DNA from 2 places in the Thermosipho africanus Ob7 genome. Region 1 is predicted to be linked to the other one. Evidence: riboswitches for the same ligand, from Rfam matches in the RefSeq annotation. Region 1 holds a riboswitch; the other holds the start of a gene.
What was found. A riboswitch is a leader RNA that binds a small molecule or an ion and turns the genes downstream of it on or off. The one in region 1 is predicted to bind thiamine pyrophosphate.

Region 1 (7,360 bases):
AAATCGTTTAGTTCTAATGCCTCAAACATCAAGTGTATCACCTTCTAAAAAGACTCATAACAATTGTTAATATAATGCTTAGTATAATCATGCTTGTAATTGGTATTATAAGAACAAAATTGCCTCTTTTTATAACAATATCTCCAGGCAAAGGAAAAATTTTACTCTTCTCCATTAAAAACATCATCAGTGATATCAAGATCAATATTATCCCTGTTGTCATCAACAATTTCCACATTATTACCACCTCTAAAATAATCAAAGGGTAGAGCTATAGTTTCACCGTCTTTTGTGTATATTGTTACCTTTTTTAGAAACACATTTACAGTAATAACTTTTGCATCTTTACCATTATATTTAATCATACTTCCTTCATCTGGAATGTTTTTCAATGCGTCTATGTAGAAATCATACTCAAATTTTAAGCAGCAAAGTAATCTACCACATGGACCAGTAATTTTTGCGGTATTTATCATCATCTGTTGCCTTTTTGCATGTTTTAGAGTAATACTGTCAAAACTTCTAAGCCAGTAAGAACAGCATGACTTTTTTCCACAAAGTCCCAAACCTTTTATAAATTTCATTTCATCTCTGGCACCGACTTGTCTAAGTTCTATTCTTGTTTTAAATTCTTTAGCAATATCTTTAACAAGTTCTCTAAAGTCTACTCTGTTTTTAGAACTAAAATAAATTACTAGTCTTGAACCATCAACCATCATTTTTGAATATAAAACCTTCATGTTTAGACCATGTTTTTTTACAAGTTGTTTTGTAACTTCAAATGCTCTTTTTGCAATTTCTTTATTTTTCTCAATTGTTTCTAAATCTTCTTCAGTAGCTTTTCTAATTATTGGTTTTAAATCGTACCCTATATCATCTATGCTCATTTGCCTTTTACCAATTCTTACAACTCCATAGTCTAAACCAAACTCACTAATAACAATAACTGTATCATTTACTTTTATATCTTCGCCATTTTCAGTATAATAAATAATCGGTCCCATAGGTATCAATTCTACACCGTATACCTCAGCTGTTAATTCCATCTTTTTTTCCTCCTAAAATTTTTTTCTTATAAAATTATACCACGAATGTTATTATATAAATAGCTTTTCAATATTTTTAAATTCCGTTATTGTGTTAAGATTAATGTAACTAATTTCGCGGATGATGATAAATAAAAGCATGATAAGTTTGCTTGACTTAAAAAAGTTAAACTGATATAATTTTACTTGTAAAAATATTAATAGGAGGTGTAAATGTGAAAAGAGTTGTTATAACTGGAATGGGGACCATAAATCCAATTGGAAAAAATATTTCCGAGTTTTCTGAAAATCTGAAAAAAATGCATATAGGAATAGATAAAATTTCAAGCTTCAATGCTGAAAATTTACCTGTAAAAATTGCTGGAGAAGTAACAGGTTTTGTGCCAGAAGAATACATTGATAAAAAATTATCTAAACGTATTGATAGGTACACTCAATTTGCACTTGTTGCTGCAAAAGAGGCTATTGAAAACTCAAAGATCAATTTTGAAGGAATAGAAGAAAGAGTTGCGGTAATAGTAGCAAGTGGTATGGGAGGATTTATAACTCTCGACAAACAAAATGATGTTTTCAAAGAACGTGGTGCAAATAGAGTTAGTCCATTTATGATCCCAATGATACTTTCAAATATGGCAAGTGGTGTTGTTGCAATGAATTATAAGCTAAAAGGACCTAATTTTTCAGTTGTTAGTGCTTGTGCAAGTTCAGTTCATGCTATTGCTTTGGGAGCACTTTTAATAAGGCACGGCTATGTGGATGTAGCTGTTGTAGGTGGTGCAGAAGCTACTATTGCTCCATTACCAATTGCAGGTTTTGCGGCTATGAAAGCTTTGTCTACAAGGAATGATGAGCCGAAAAAAGCTTCTAGGCCATTTGATGTTGAAAGAGATGGTTTTGTAATGGCAGAAGGAGCCGGAATACTAATTTTAGAATCCGAAGAATTTGCTAAAAAGAGAAACGCAAATATATTAGCCCAAGTTAAGGGTTTTGGAATGAACGATGATGCTTATCATTTTAGTGCTCCTGATCCTCAATCAAAAGGTTCTACATCAGTAATGCTTCAATCATTAAAAGATGCAAACCTTTCTCCGGATGAAATTGATCTTGTAAGCTGTCATGCTACAAGTACACCAGTTGGTGATGAACTTGAAGCTCAAGCAATTTTGAATGTTTTTGGAGAAAGGAATAATTTATTTGTAAATTCAACCAAGGCTTTAACTGGACATTTATTAGGAGCAGCAGGTGTTGTAGAAACAATTGCAGCAATATTAGAAATGAATGAAGGTTTTGTACATGGAATGCCAAATCTTGAGAAACCTGATGAAATTGCTTCGAAATTAAATTTAGTTAAAGAAACTAGAGAAGCAAAGATTAATAATTTTCTTAAAAATTCGTTCGGTTTTGGTGGTCATAATGCTTCTGTTGTTATTGGGAGGTACTAATAATGAAAAAAGAGGAAATAATGAAAATTTTGCCTCATAGAGATCCTATTTTGCTTGTTGACAGAGTTGTTGAAAAAGGAGAAGATTATATTGTTGCTGAAAGAGAAATTAAAGATTCTGATCCTATATTTAAAGGTCATTTTCCAAATTACCATATATATCCAGGTGTTTATATTTTAGAAGGTCTTGCACAAACTGCAGGAATACTGCTTTTAAAAGGAAATGATGAAATACCATTATTTTTAGGGATTGATAATGCGCGTTTTAAAGGAGAAGTAAGGCCCGATTGTACACTAAGATATGAAGTTAAGATAAAAGAAATAAAAGCTGGAGTAGTGTTTGTAGATGCAAAAGCATATGTTAGTAGTAAAATGGTAGCGAAAGCAGTTCTATTATTAGGTTCAAAGAGGTGAATTTTATGAATAGAATTTGCAAACTCTTTAATATTAAATATCCAATATTGATGGGTGGAATGTCTTGGGCTGGTACACCAAGACTTGCTGCAGCTGTATCAAATGCTGGAGGCCTAGGAATAATAGGTGCAGGAGCTATGAAAGGTGAAGACTTACAAAATGCGATTGATGAGGTAAGAAAACACACAGATAAACCATTTGGAGTAAATATAATATTAGTGTCACCGTTTGCAGATGAACTAGTTGAAGTTGTATTAAAAAACAAAGTTCCAGTTGTAACATTTGGGGCGGGAAATCCAACAAAATACATAAATGATTTGAAAAGTACAGGGATTAAAGTTGTTCCAGTAGTTGCTTCGGAAAATCTTGCTCGACTTGTTGAAAGGACTGGAGCTGATGCAGTTATTGCTGAAGGAATGGAATCTGGTGGGCATATAGGCGAAGTTACAACTTTTGTTTTAGTTAACTCTGTATCAAAGAGTGTAAAAATTCCTGTAATTGCTGCAGGTGGAATTGCAGATGGAAAAGGAATGGCAGCTGCTTTTGCGTTAGGGGCTGAGGGAATACAAATGGGAACAAGATTTATTGCTAGTAAAGAAGCAGAAGTTCATGAAAACTTTAAAAATTTAATTATAAAATCAGGAATAAGAGATACTATTATTACTGGAGCAAGTTTGGGTCATTCAGCAAGAGTTATAAAAACTAAGTTTGCAAAAATAGTCAAAACTTTGGAAGTTGAAAGTCCACAAGATGCCGAAAATATATTGGTTGGTAGCCTTAGAAAAGCTGTTCAGGAAGGAAATATTGAGCAAGGCTCTTTCATGGCAGGACAGAGTGTTGGGTTAATTAAAGATATAAAGCCTGTACACGAAATTATTGAAGAAATAATGGAAGAATTTAACGAGACTGTGAGAAAATTAGGGGAGGTAAGGTTATGAAAACTAAAGATATATCATTAGTTGCGTTATTTGTAACTTTAACCATAGTCGGAGCACAAATATCAATTCCAATTGGGACTGTACCTATAACTTTACAGGTCTTAATGGTATTTTTAACTGGTTATTTTTTAAAACCCACACTTGCCCTTTTAACACAATCTATTTATCTTCTTTTAGGTATCATTGGCCTTCCTGTTTTTGCTAACTTTTCAGGAGGATTTGCAAGTATAATTGGTCCAACTGGTGGATATTTAATTGCTTTTCCTTTAGCTGCTTGGATAATTTCTCTATCTAAGAAAGATTATTTTTCTATGTTTTTACATGGGATATTGGGAATTGCAATCATCTACACATTAGGGGTTTTGGTTTTAAATTATCATTTGCACGATTTTAAAAAAGCTTTTATGATCGGAGTTGTTCCATTTATTGGAATAGATTTTTTGAAAATGTGCTTAGCAGTTATAATTTCAAAAAGAGTTTTAAAGGTGGTGGAAGCATGAAAGCTTTTTTATTTCCAGGTCAAGGTTCACAATATTCTGGAATGGCAAAGGATTTTTCTAAATATCCATTTTGGAATGATCTAAGTAAAAGAGCAGAAGAGGTGCTTAATATTGATTTAATAAATATCATGAATGGAGATGAAGAAACTCTAAAGTTAACCGAAAATGCGCAACCTGCAATATTTTTAGCTAGTTTTGTGGCTTTTAAACACTTAGAAAGCTTAGGAATAAACTATGATATATTTGCAGGGCATAGCCTGGGAGAGTATACCGCCTTTGCTGCAGCTGGGGTATACGATTTTGATTTTGGAATATATTTGGTAAGAAAAAGGGGAGAATATATTTCTCAAGCAATCGAGCCGGGAAAAGGAAGTATGGCTGCGGTTCTAAAAATCTCTGCTGAGAAAGTAGAAGAGCTTGTTAAAAATTATGAAGGTCTTTATGTTGCAAATTATAATTCTTCAACACAAACAGTTATAAGTGGTTTGAAATCATCTATTCAAAAATTTATAGAAGATTGTAAAAATAAAGGTATTAGAGCAACAGAATTGGTTGTTTCTGGACCTTTCCATACTCCCTTTTTAGAAAGTGCTCGCGAAAAACTTTCTAAAGAAATAGAACATGTTAAATTCAAAAAACCAAAAGTTCCGATTGTTTTAAATAGTACAGCAAAAGAATCGACTGACCCAGAGGAATTAAAATACTATTTACTTGAACAAATAGCAGGACCAGTTTACTGGTTGCAATCGATAAGAAGAATGTTAGAACTTGGAGTAGAAGAATTTATTGAAGTTGGTCCTAAAAATGTTTTATCAAATATGTTAAAAAGAGAAAAGATAGATATTATTCATTTTAGTGAGATAGAAGAAATAGAAGATTCCAGAGTTTGAAGATAAAAGTTGAATATTTGGAAATTTCTTATCTTGAAAACATGGCTTCAATTTGTTTGAAGCCATGTTTTTTATTTGTTGAAAATATTTGACTTTAATCGATTATTTTTTTATACTTAGAATAGTATTAAACAAAAAAATGGAGGTATATTAATAATGATTATTTCTTTTTGGGGTTATACATTTTTTTCAATTTTAGCTAATATTTTTGTTTTCTTTAATGAACCTATTTCGCAAATATTGTTGACTATTTCATCGTTATTTTTAATGTTTTTACTATTCTTATTTGGTAGAAAAATTGGAAAGAAATTTAATGTAAACTTTATGTGGATTTTTTATATAGCGTTATTTCTTGCACTTTTCTCTCTGCTTCCTTTGTATTTAACCTCATCATATTTTACGTATTTTGTTGCGCAGTTTATGAGTTTTCTATTTATTTTGTTATATCTTAAGGTAATATTGAGTATAATAAAGTCAAAAAAATCAATTTTTAAGTTTATTGTATTTTCCATACTAACTCTTGGAATATATTCTTACTTTTTCTTTTATGACATTATAAAAGAAATTAAAAAACTAAATTGACATTTTAAAAATTTAGTAGTACTATATTAGTGTAAGAAAAGTGAATAAAATCCCAAGGGGAGCTCCATAATCCGGGGCTGAGAGGAAGGTGGAAACCTTCGACCCTTAGAACCTGAACCGGGTAATACCGGCGGAGGGATTGGGAAGGAAAAGATAAGAGTCTATAAGTTTATAATAACCCCTCCGCTTTTGCGGAGGGGAATTTTTTATTAAGGAGGTAGACGGAATGTGGGATTATGAAGTTTCCAAAATTATTGTAGAAAGGTTTTTTGAAAAATTGAATGATAATTTGAACGTTGATGTAGCCATTGTCGGAGGTGGTCCAAGCGCTTTATCGGCTTCCTACTATCTTTCAAAAAAAGGATTGAAAGTTGCTATATTTGAAGCAAAAAACGAACCTGGTGGTGGTACATGGGGTGGAGGAATGATGTTTAATGAACTAGTTGTTGAAAACGATATTAAATCTTTTTTAGATGAATTAGGAATGAATTACTTAATTAAAAACAATTTTATTTCAGTTGATTCTGTACATTTTGCGTCTTCTTTGCTATACAATGCTACTAAAGCTGGTGCAATTTTATTCAATAATGTTATAGTTGAAGATATTGTATTATATGAAAATAAAGTGAATGGAATTGTAATAAATTGGGCACCAGTTATAAGGCAAAAACTCCATGTTGATCCTATAACAATTATGGCAAAGTTCGTAGTTGATGGTACGGGACATCCTGCAAATGTTGTGAATATGTTAGTTGATAGAGGAATTGATATCGACCTTCCTATAGGGAAAATTAGGGAGTATCCTATGAATGCAAAAGAAGGAGAAAAATTTGTAGTTGAAAATACTAAAGAAGTTTTCCCAGGACTTTACGTAATGGGAATGGCTGCAGTTTCAGTAGGTGGTGGCCCCAGAATGGGACCAATTTTCGGCGGGATGATTAAATCAGGTTTAAAAGTTGCAAATAAAATATTAGAAAAATTATCCATAGAGGTGAAATAATGACGCTAATTGAAAAGGTTAAAAATGGTGAAAAATGTAGTGAAATAGAAAAAATTGCTGAGCATGAAAATGTTAGTGTAAATAAAATTATAGAAGGATTATTGAATGGAAAAATTGTAATTCCGCACAATAAAAATCATACGTCATTAAAAAAGTTTATGGGAATTGGTGAAGGTTTAACTGTAAAAGTAAACGCAAATATTGGAACATCATTTGGATATGATGATTTTGAATATGAAAAAGAGAAATTTAATACTGCCAAAGCTGTGGGAGCAAATAGTGTTATGTTACTTTCAACATGGGGGAATCTAGATGAGCAAAGAGAATTCATAATTAAGAATTCAGATATTCCCGTTGGAACTGTTCCAATTTATGATGCAGCTGTAATTTCTTATCAGAAAAAAAAGAATGTTGTTGATTTTAGTGAAAAAGATTTCTTAAAAATATTTGAGAAACATGCAAAACAAGGTGTGGATTTCGTGACCTTACATATAAGTATAACTAAAGATATCGTTAAAAAATTAAAAAGCTCAAAAAGAATAATGAAAA
Region 2 (7,360 bases), on a different contig from region 1:
AGATTTTAGATGCTATTAATAACGGTTATTTTAATAAAAAAGATCCGGATCTCTTTAAAGATATTTTCCAATCACTTTTATTCGGTTTAAATGGAGCACAAGCAGATGAATATATGCTACTTGCTGATTTTGATAGTTATAAAACAAGACATAAAGAGATAGATTTTATATACAGAGATAAGTATAGATGGAATAAAAAAGCGCTTTTGAATGTTGCACGGGTAGGTATGTTTTCTAGTGATAGAACTATAAGAGAGTATGCTAGAGATATTTGGAAAGTTAAAAGTATATAAATTATATAAAATAATATTGTTGCCGAGCTATTTAGCTCGGCATTTTTATGCTAAAATAAATATTAGGAGGTGTTTAAATGTATAAAGAAAAGTACTTAATTCAGTTTCAGAAAAATGAGATTACTGAATATTATGTTTATAAAAAACTTGCAAGTTTTTCTAAAAATAAGAGAAATAAAAACATTTTAATAAAAATATCAGATGATGAATTAAAGCATTATTATTATTTTAAAAAATACACAAATAAAGAATTAAGACCAAATATTTTTAAAGTATGGTGGTATACATTTTTGTCATTTTTATTTGGCTTAACTTTTGCATTAAATGCAATGGAAAAAGGTGAAGAATCAGCACAAAAAAAGTATAAAGAGTTTGTTGGAAAAGTACCAGAAATAAATAAAATAATTAACGATGAGAATGTTCATGAAAAAGAGCTTTTATCACTAATTGATGAAGAAAAGATAAATTATATAAGCTCAATGGTATTGGGATTGAATGATGCACTTGTTGAACTTACGGGAACGCTTGCTGGATTGACTTTTGCTTTTCAAAATTCAAGAATGGTGGCATTATCTGGAATAATTACAGGAATTGCAGCATCACTTTCAATGTCTGCTTCTGAATATTTATCTCAAAAAGCAGATAAGAATTCTCAAAATCCATTAAAAGCAGCTATATATACTGGAATTGCTTATATTTTAACGGTTATATTTCTTGTAATACCTTATCTTGTTTTTTCCAAACCAATGATTTCTTTATCTTTTTTAATTATAAATGCAATAGTTGTTATATTATTGTTTTCATATTTTGTTTCTGTTGTTCAAGAAAAAACATTTAAACAATATTTTTTAGAAATGTTTTTAATTAGTTTTGGTGTAATGATTGTATCATTTATTATAGGGATTATAGCAAAGAGATTATTCAATATTGAAATTTAGTCATTTTTGTTTTTGTTTCTCAAAATTTCAATAATTAAAAACAAAATTAACACTATTATAGAATAAATAGAGTTAAGTGCTCTTGCTTGAGGGATTTTCCTTGAACTAAGAAGTCTATATATTGAAATGGAGAAGGTAGAAACCGGAGGGGTAGATAAGGTAATGGTTGCAGACATTTCTCCTAAAGAGAGAGTAAATGCATAAACAAAAGCGGTAAGTATATGATATTTCATTTGAGGAATTCTAATTTTGAAATTTAAAACAAATGAATTAGCTCCATCAATTAACGCTGCTTCTTCTGAAAACTCATCTAATGTTTTCCAACCACTGGAAATAATTCCGAAGACAATAGGAAGACTTATGAGTGTGTAAATTATTGGTATGGCAACAAATTGACTTATTCCTATGGCAATATATGAAAAAGCAAGTGTTACAGGTGAAATTGCTGCAGGTATTAACATTATGTATTCAAGCTTAAATTTTTTTCTTATGTTATAAAAAGAAGCTATCATTGATATTAAAATTGTAAGTAGAGATGCAGATATTGAAAACATTAGAGTAAAAATAATCATCGATTGAAAACTAGTTCCAATATAGCGTTTAAGATCTATTGAAAATAATAACTTAAAATTTTCAATCCCAAATCCCCCACCATATTTAATAAAACCAGAAAGGAGTGAGTAAATAAGAGGAATAAATATAAATATAGTTGTTATTAATAGATAAAGATAACCCCAAATTGGGAATTTTTCTTTCAGAGCTTTTCCTGATAAGAATGTATGTCTTTCAAATGATAAAATATATGAAATGAGCGATATTAATATTATTTGCACAATTGATAAAGTTAGCGCACTTTTAAAATCAAACAAGATTTTTGTATACATATAAATAGCAACTTCAATAGTGGAATATTTTATACCACCTAATATTAGTACAACTGAAAAGCTCGTAAATGTATATACATATGTCAAGAGAAATGCCTTTAAAATAGATGAAAGAATTAATGGAATTTCAATTTTAAAAAAGATTAATAAATTATTTGCACCATCTAGTTTCGCAGATTCTATAATACTGGAATCTATTTTTTCCCAAGTTTCGCCAACTATACGGATAAAAAGCGGAAAATTGTAAAAAACATGACCTATTATTATAGCAGAAAAAGTATAAAGTAATCGTTGGTTAAACCCAAAGAGCTTAAGAAAATTTGTTATTATTCCATTATTTCCAAATGTCATTAAAAAACCTATGCTCATTGTTACTCCCGGTAAAATAAAAGGAATGGCTGACAGTATTCTAAAAGTGGATTTTAAATACTTATTCATTTTTGTTCTAGCGACGATATATGCTCCAGGAAGGCCTATAACGGTTGCTAATATAGATGAGATAAAAGCTTGGTAAATAGTGAATTTGATAATATTAAAATTATCCGAAATTGAGTCTATATTTATACCACCTATCTTTATAAATAAAAAAGTAAATGGGAGGATAACTCCTCCCATTATAAACGTAATTGGAATTAACCACCAATTACTTCTTTTGTCCATTCTTTTAAAATCCTTTCTTGATTCATATAAATATCTTCTTTTATTTCAAGAACTTTTTTTATTTCAGGAACATATTTAAAAGCTTCAGGTAACTTTACATTTGTAACAGGAAGCATCCATTGATTTAAAGGGACTTTTTCTTGAAAATCATCTGAAAGTAGAAATTCTATGAATTTTTTTGCAAGTTCTTCATTTTTGGCATTTTTTACGAGTGACGCATATTCTACTTGAACAAATGCTCCTTCATCTAAAATTACTGGAACGTATTTAACGTTACCATAGTAATAATAACTGTATGCACCATCGGTTGCATAGCTAACCATAATATCAGCTTCACCTGATTCTAACATTTCAAATGCTTCGTCCCATCCGGGGGTTATTGTCAATAAATTGTCTTTAAATTTTGACCAAAAATCTAGATATTTTTCATTAAATGCAGCAATAGTCCATAGAAGAAAACTAAGACCAGTGCTTGAAGTCCTAGGATCTTCAACAACGATTTTTCCTCTAAATTCATCTTTTAAAAGATCGTTAAAGCTTTTTGGTGGATTTTTAATTTTTTCTTTGTTATAAACAATAGCAATTGCACCAAAATCATATGGAGTACCGTATTCATTATACAATTCTGGATATTTTAGCAAGGATAAATTTTCAGGTTTAAACTTTTGAACTAGATCATTTTCAATGGCTCTAATTAATAATGCTTGATCAAGCCCAACTATTACATCAGCTTTAGGATTGTTTTTTTCAAGCATAAGTCTTGAAAGCACAGTTCCAGCATCGCCAAAAGATAAAAGTTCTACTTTACAACCATACATTTTTTCAAATATTGGAACAATTTCTTTACCAATGCCAGATACAAAACTGTCATATGTATAAACGACAAGTTTTTCTGCTGAAAATAAAATTACTGAGATAGTTAATATTAAATAAATAAGTACTTTTTTCATATAACCCCTCCTTTTAAAAAAAAATTCCCTCCTTGATCGGAGGGATTTTGCATCCCATCCCTCCGCCGGTATTACCCGGTTCAGGTTCTAAGGGTCGAAGGTTTCCACCTTCCTCTCAGCCCCGGATTTATGGAGCTCCCCTTGGGATATTTCTATTATACTATATCTTATAAAGTACATCAATAAAATATCCTCTATAATATGTTACTATAAAGTTAACTAAAAACTATCAGTTAAGTTAAGCGACAACTTTTACTTAACATTATTGTTACGTATAATTTTGAATAATTTTTCAATCGGCTACAAAAATTTAATTGAATTAGTAAAAAAGTATTATATACTAATGAAGGTGAAGGAAGGTGATTGAAGTTGTTTGAAGGTTTGCAAGAAAAACTTTCTAAAGCTTTTAAGACGCTTTCGGGAAAAGGAAAAATCACTGAAAAAAATATAAAAGAAGCAATAAAAATGGTAAAGCTGTCATTGCTAGAAGCTGATGTAAACTACAAGGTGGTAAAGGAATTTATTGCAGAAGTAACTGAAAAAGCTACTGGTGAGGAAGTATTAAAGTCCTTAACTCCGGATCAGATGTTTATAAAAATTTTAAGAGATGAATTAATTAGAGTTATGGGGGAAAAATCTCAATTAAGTCTTGTGCATTCACCCTCTTACATTATGATGGTTGGACTTCAGGGAAGTGGTAAAACTACATCGGCAGCAAAACTTGCAAATTTGCTTAAGAAAAAAGGAAAAAAAACATTTTTGGTTGCTGCTGATACATATAGACCTGCTGCTATAGACCAATTAATAACGTTAGGTAAGAAAATTGATGTTCCAGTGTTTTATGGTGATCGAAAAGATCCAGTTAAAATAGTTCGTGAGGCTATAAAAGAAGTTAAAGACAGTGGATACAATGTTGTAATTTTTGATACTGCGGGGCGTTTGCATGTTGATGATGAAATGATGAATGAATTGGAAGAAATAAAGGACATTCTTAATCCAGATGAAATATTGATGGTTGTCGATGCCATGGCTGGGCAAGATGCTGTAAATTCGGCAAAGATTTTTAATGAGCGATTGGATGTTACAGGGTATGTAGTTACAAAGATGGATGGAGATGCAAGAGGTGGTGTAATACTTTCGATAAGGTATATTACTAATAAACCAATAAAATTTATAGGAGTTGGAGAAAAGATAGAAGACTTAGAAGAGTTTCACCCGGAAAGAATTGCTAGTAGAATTTTAGGTCTTGGAGATGTTTTAAGTTTAATTGAGAAAGCTGAGCAAGAACTTGATAAAGATAAAATGCAAAAACTAGGCAAAAAGATGCTTAATGCAGAATTTACACTTGAAGATTTTCAAGAGCAATTAAAAGAGATAAAAAAGTTAGGTTCATTATCAAAAATTGTAGAGATGTTGCCAGGTAGTCCGAAAGTGGATATAAATCAGAGTGAAAAAGAATTGAAAGTGATTGAAGCAATAATTAATTCAATGACACCTGAAGAAAGAAGAAATCCAAAAATTTTAAATGCGAGCAGAAAAAAAAGAATAGCAAAAGGTAGCGGTACAAGTGTTCAAGAGGTAAATAAACTTCTTAAAAACTATGAGGAAATGAAAAAAATGATGAAAATATTTAAAAAAGGAAAATTACCATTCAATCTAAAAGGATTTAAAATTTAAAAAATTTGATGGAGGTGTTTAGAGTGGTAAGGATAAGATTAACTCGTATGGGAAAGAAAAAGCAACCATTTTACAGAATTGTTGTTGTTGATCAAAGAAAAAGAAGAGATGGTGCATACATTGAAAGTTTAGGTTACTATGATCCAATCAAGGATCCATATATTTTGAATGTTGATGTTGATAAGGCTGTAGAATGGATTATGAAAGGTGCACAGCCAAGTGATACTGTAAGGAATTTATTGAGAAAAGCAGGAGTGTTTAAAAAGGTTGATGAGCTTAAGAGAACAAAGAAGGAGGAAAATAAATGAAAGAACTCCTTGAGTATATGCTCAAGGGGATTGTAAAAAATCCCGATGAGGTTGTCGTATTGGAGTTTGAAGAAAGTGGAAAAAAGGTGTTTGAAATATCCGTTAATCCTGAGGATGTTGGTCAGGTTATTGGAAAAGATGGAAGAACAATAAAGTCAATAAAAATTTTGTTATCCTCTATAACGGATGAAAACAACTTTATTTTGAAGGTGGTAAGATGATAAATACTCTCCGAGAGCTTTTAAGCGGAAAGGTTGCAGTTGCAATTTTAGGAAAAACACATGGGCTCAAAGGAGAGTTAAAATTGCATCCATTCACTAATTTTCCAGAAATTATTGAGTCTTTGGAAGAGATTTTTCTTTATAATGAAAAAACAAAACAATTTATGGTTGCAACTGTAGAAAATTTAAGATTGGCTGATGGTTACTACATCATTAAATTAAATGGTGTCGAAAATGTTGAAAATGCTAGAAAATTTGTAGGCTCTAAAGTATATATCAATAAAGATGAACTGCCAAATTTATCGAAAGATGAGTATTATTTCTTTGAAATAGTTGGAAGTCAAGTTATTGATGAATCGGGAAAAGTTTTAGGTGTTGTTGATGAAGTCATACAAACAGGTAGTAATGATGTAATAGTAGTAAATAAAAATAAAGAAGATGAAATTTTGATACCTGTAATTTATGATTATATTATAACTTTAGACAAAGAAAATAAAAAAATTGTTGTTAAAGTACCGGAGTGGTTGGATTGAAAATTAGTGTTTTGACAATTTTTCCAGAAATGGTTGAAGTAATAAAAAAATATGGAGTTATTTCACGAGCTGTTCAAGAGAATAAAATAGAGATTAACATTTTTAATTTGAGAGATTTTACAAGTGATAAGCACAGAACTGTGGATGATTATCCTTTTGGCGGCGGTCCAGGAATGGTTATGAAGCCAGAGCCATTCTTTAGGTTTTACGACTTTTATGTTCAAGCTTTTGGAAAGCCTCATACAATTTTAACTAGTCCACAAGGAAGGACTTTCAATAATGATCTTGTCAAAGAGTTAAGTTTGAAAGAGAATTTATTAATAATTTGTGGTAGATACGAAGGAATTGATGAAAGAGTAATGGAGTTAGTCGATGATGAAATATCAATTGGAGATTATGTTTTAACTGGTGGAGAACTTCCAGCTATGGTAATGATTGATGCAATTTCGAGGTTTGTTCCAGGGGTAATTTCTGATGAATCAGTAATAGAAGAGTCTTTTAATACTGGTTTATTAGATCATCCTCATTATACGCGTCCAAGAGAATTTAATGGCAGAAAAGTTCCAGAAGTATTATTGGAAGGCAACCATGAGAAAATTGAGCTTTGGAGAAGGAAGATGTCTTTAAAAAAGACTATGCAAAGAAGACCAGATTTATTTTTAAAGAAAGAATTTGATGAAGTTGATAAAAGGGCATTGCTTGAACTTTTTAGGGAGTTGATTAATAGTGTTAAGTAAGTTGTATATTGCTTTAATTCATTATCCTATATTAGGCAGAGATGGTAAAATTATTTCAACAGCAGTAACGAATTTAGATATACATGATATTGCACGAACAAGTAGGACATATAAAATTAAAAAGTATTATTTAGTTAATAATCTGCCTGCACAGCAAGA

Region 2: linked by a shared signal. The riboswitch ahead of OB7_RS09210 (thiamine ABC transporter substrate-binding protein) and the one ahead of OB7_RS02660 (sulfide-dependent adenosine diphosphate thiazole synthase) in region 1 are both predicted to bind thiamine pyrophosphate.

Annotation. Positions count from the first base shown of each region.
Region 1 is NZ_NKRG01000002.1:56,985-64,344, reverse strand. It holds gene tsaE (tRNA (adenosine(37)-N6)-threonylcarbamoyltransferase complex ATPase subunit type 1 TsaE) at 1-29, opposite strand, end outside; gene OB7_RS02700 (DUF2905 domain-containing protein) at 38-175, opposite strand; gene OB7_RS02695 (PSP1 domain-containing protein) at 162-1,046, opposite strand; gene fabF (beta-ketoacyl-ACP synthase II) at 1,262-2,488, shown strand; gene fabZ (3-hydroxyacyl-ACP dehydratase FabZ) at 2,491-2,901, shown strand; gene fabK (enoyl-[acyl-carrier-protein] reductase FabK) at 2,907-3,839, shown strand; gene OB7_RS02675 (biotin transporter BioY) at 3,836-4,339, shown strand; gene fabD (ACP S-malonyltransferase) at 4,336-5,229, shown strand; gene OB7_RS02665 (DUF4234 domain-containing protein) at 5,386-5,811, shown strand; TPP riboswitch at 5,857-5,968, shown strand; gene OB7_RS02660 (sulfide-dependent adenosine diphosphate thiazole synthase) at 6,038-6,811, shown strand; gene thiC (phosphomethylpyrimidine synthase ThiC) at 6,811-7,360, shown strand, end outside.
Region 2 is NZ_NKRG01000011.1:3,257-10,616, reverse strand. It holds gene OB7_RS09225 (glycogen/starch/alpha-glucan phosphorylase) at 1-293, shown strand, start outside; gene OB7_RS09220 (VIT1/CCC1 transporter family protein) at 371-1,231, shown strand; gene OB7_RS09215 (ABC transporter permease) at 1,228-2,775, opposite strand; gene OB7_RS09210 (thiamine ABC transporter substrate-binding protein) at 2,748-3,725, opposite strand; TPP riboswitch at 3,766-3,877, opposite strand; gene ffh (signal recognition particle protein) at 4,095-5,402, shown strand; gene rpsP (30S ribosomal protein S16) at 5,426-5,710, shown strand; gene OB7_RS09195 (KH domain-containing protein) at 5,707-5,931, shown strand; gene rimM (ribosome maturation factor RimM) at 5,928-6,464, shown strand; gene trmD (tRNA (guanosine(37)-N1)-methyltransferase TrmD) at 6,461-7,201, shown strand; gene OB7_RS09180 (RNA methyltransferase) at 7,191-7,360, shown strand, end outside.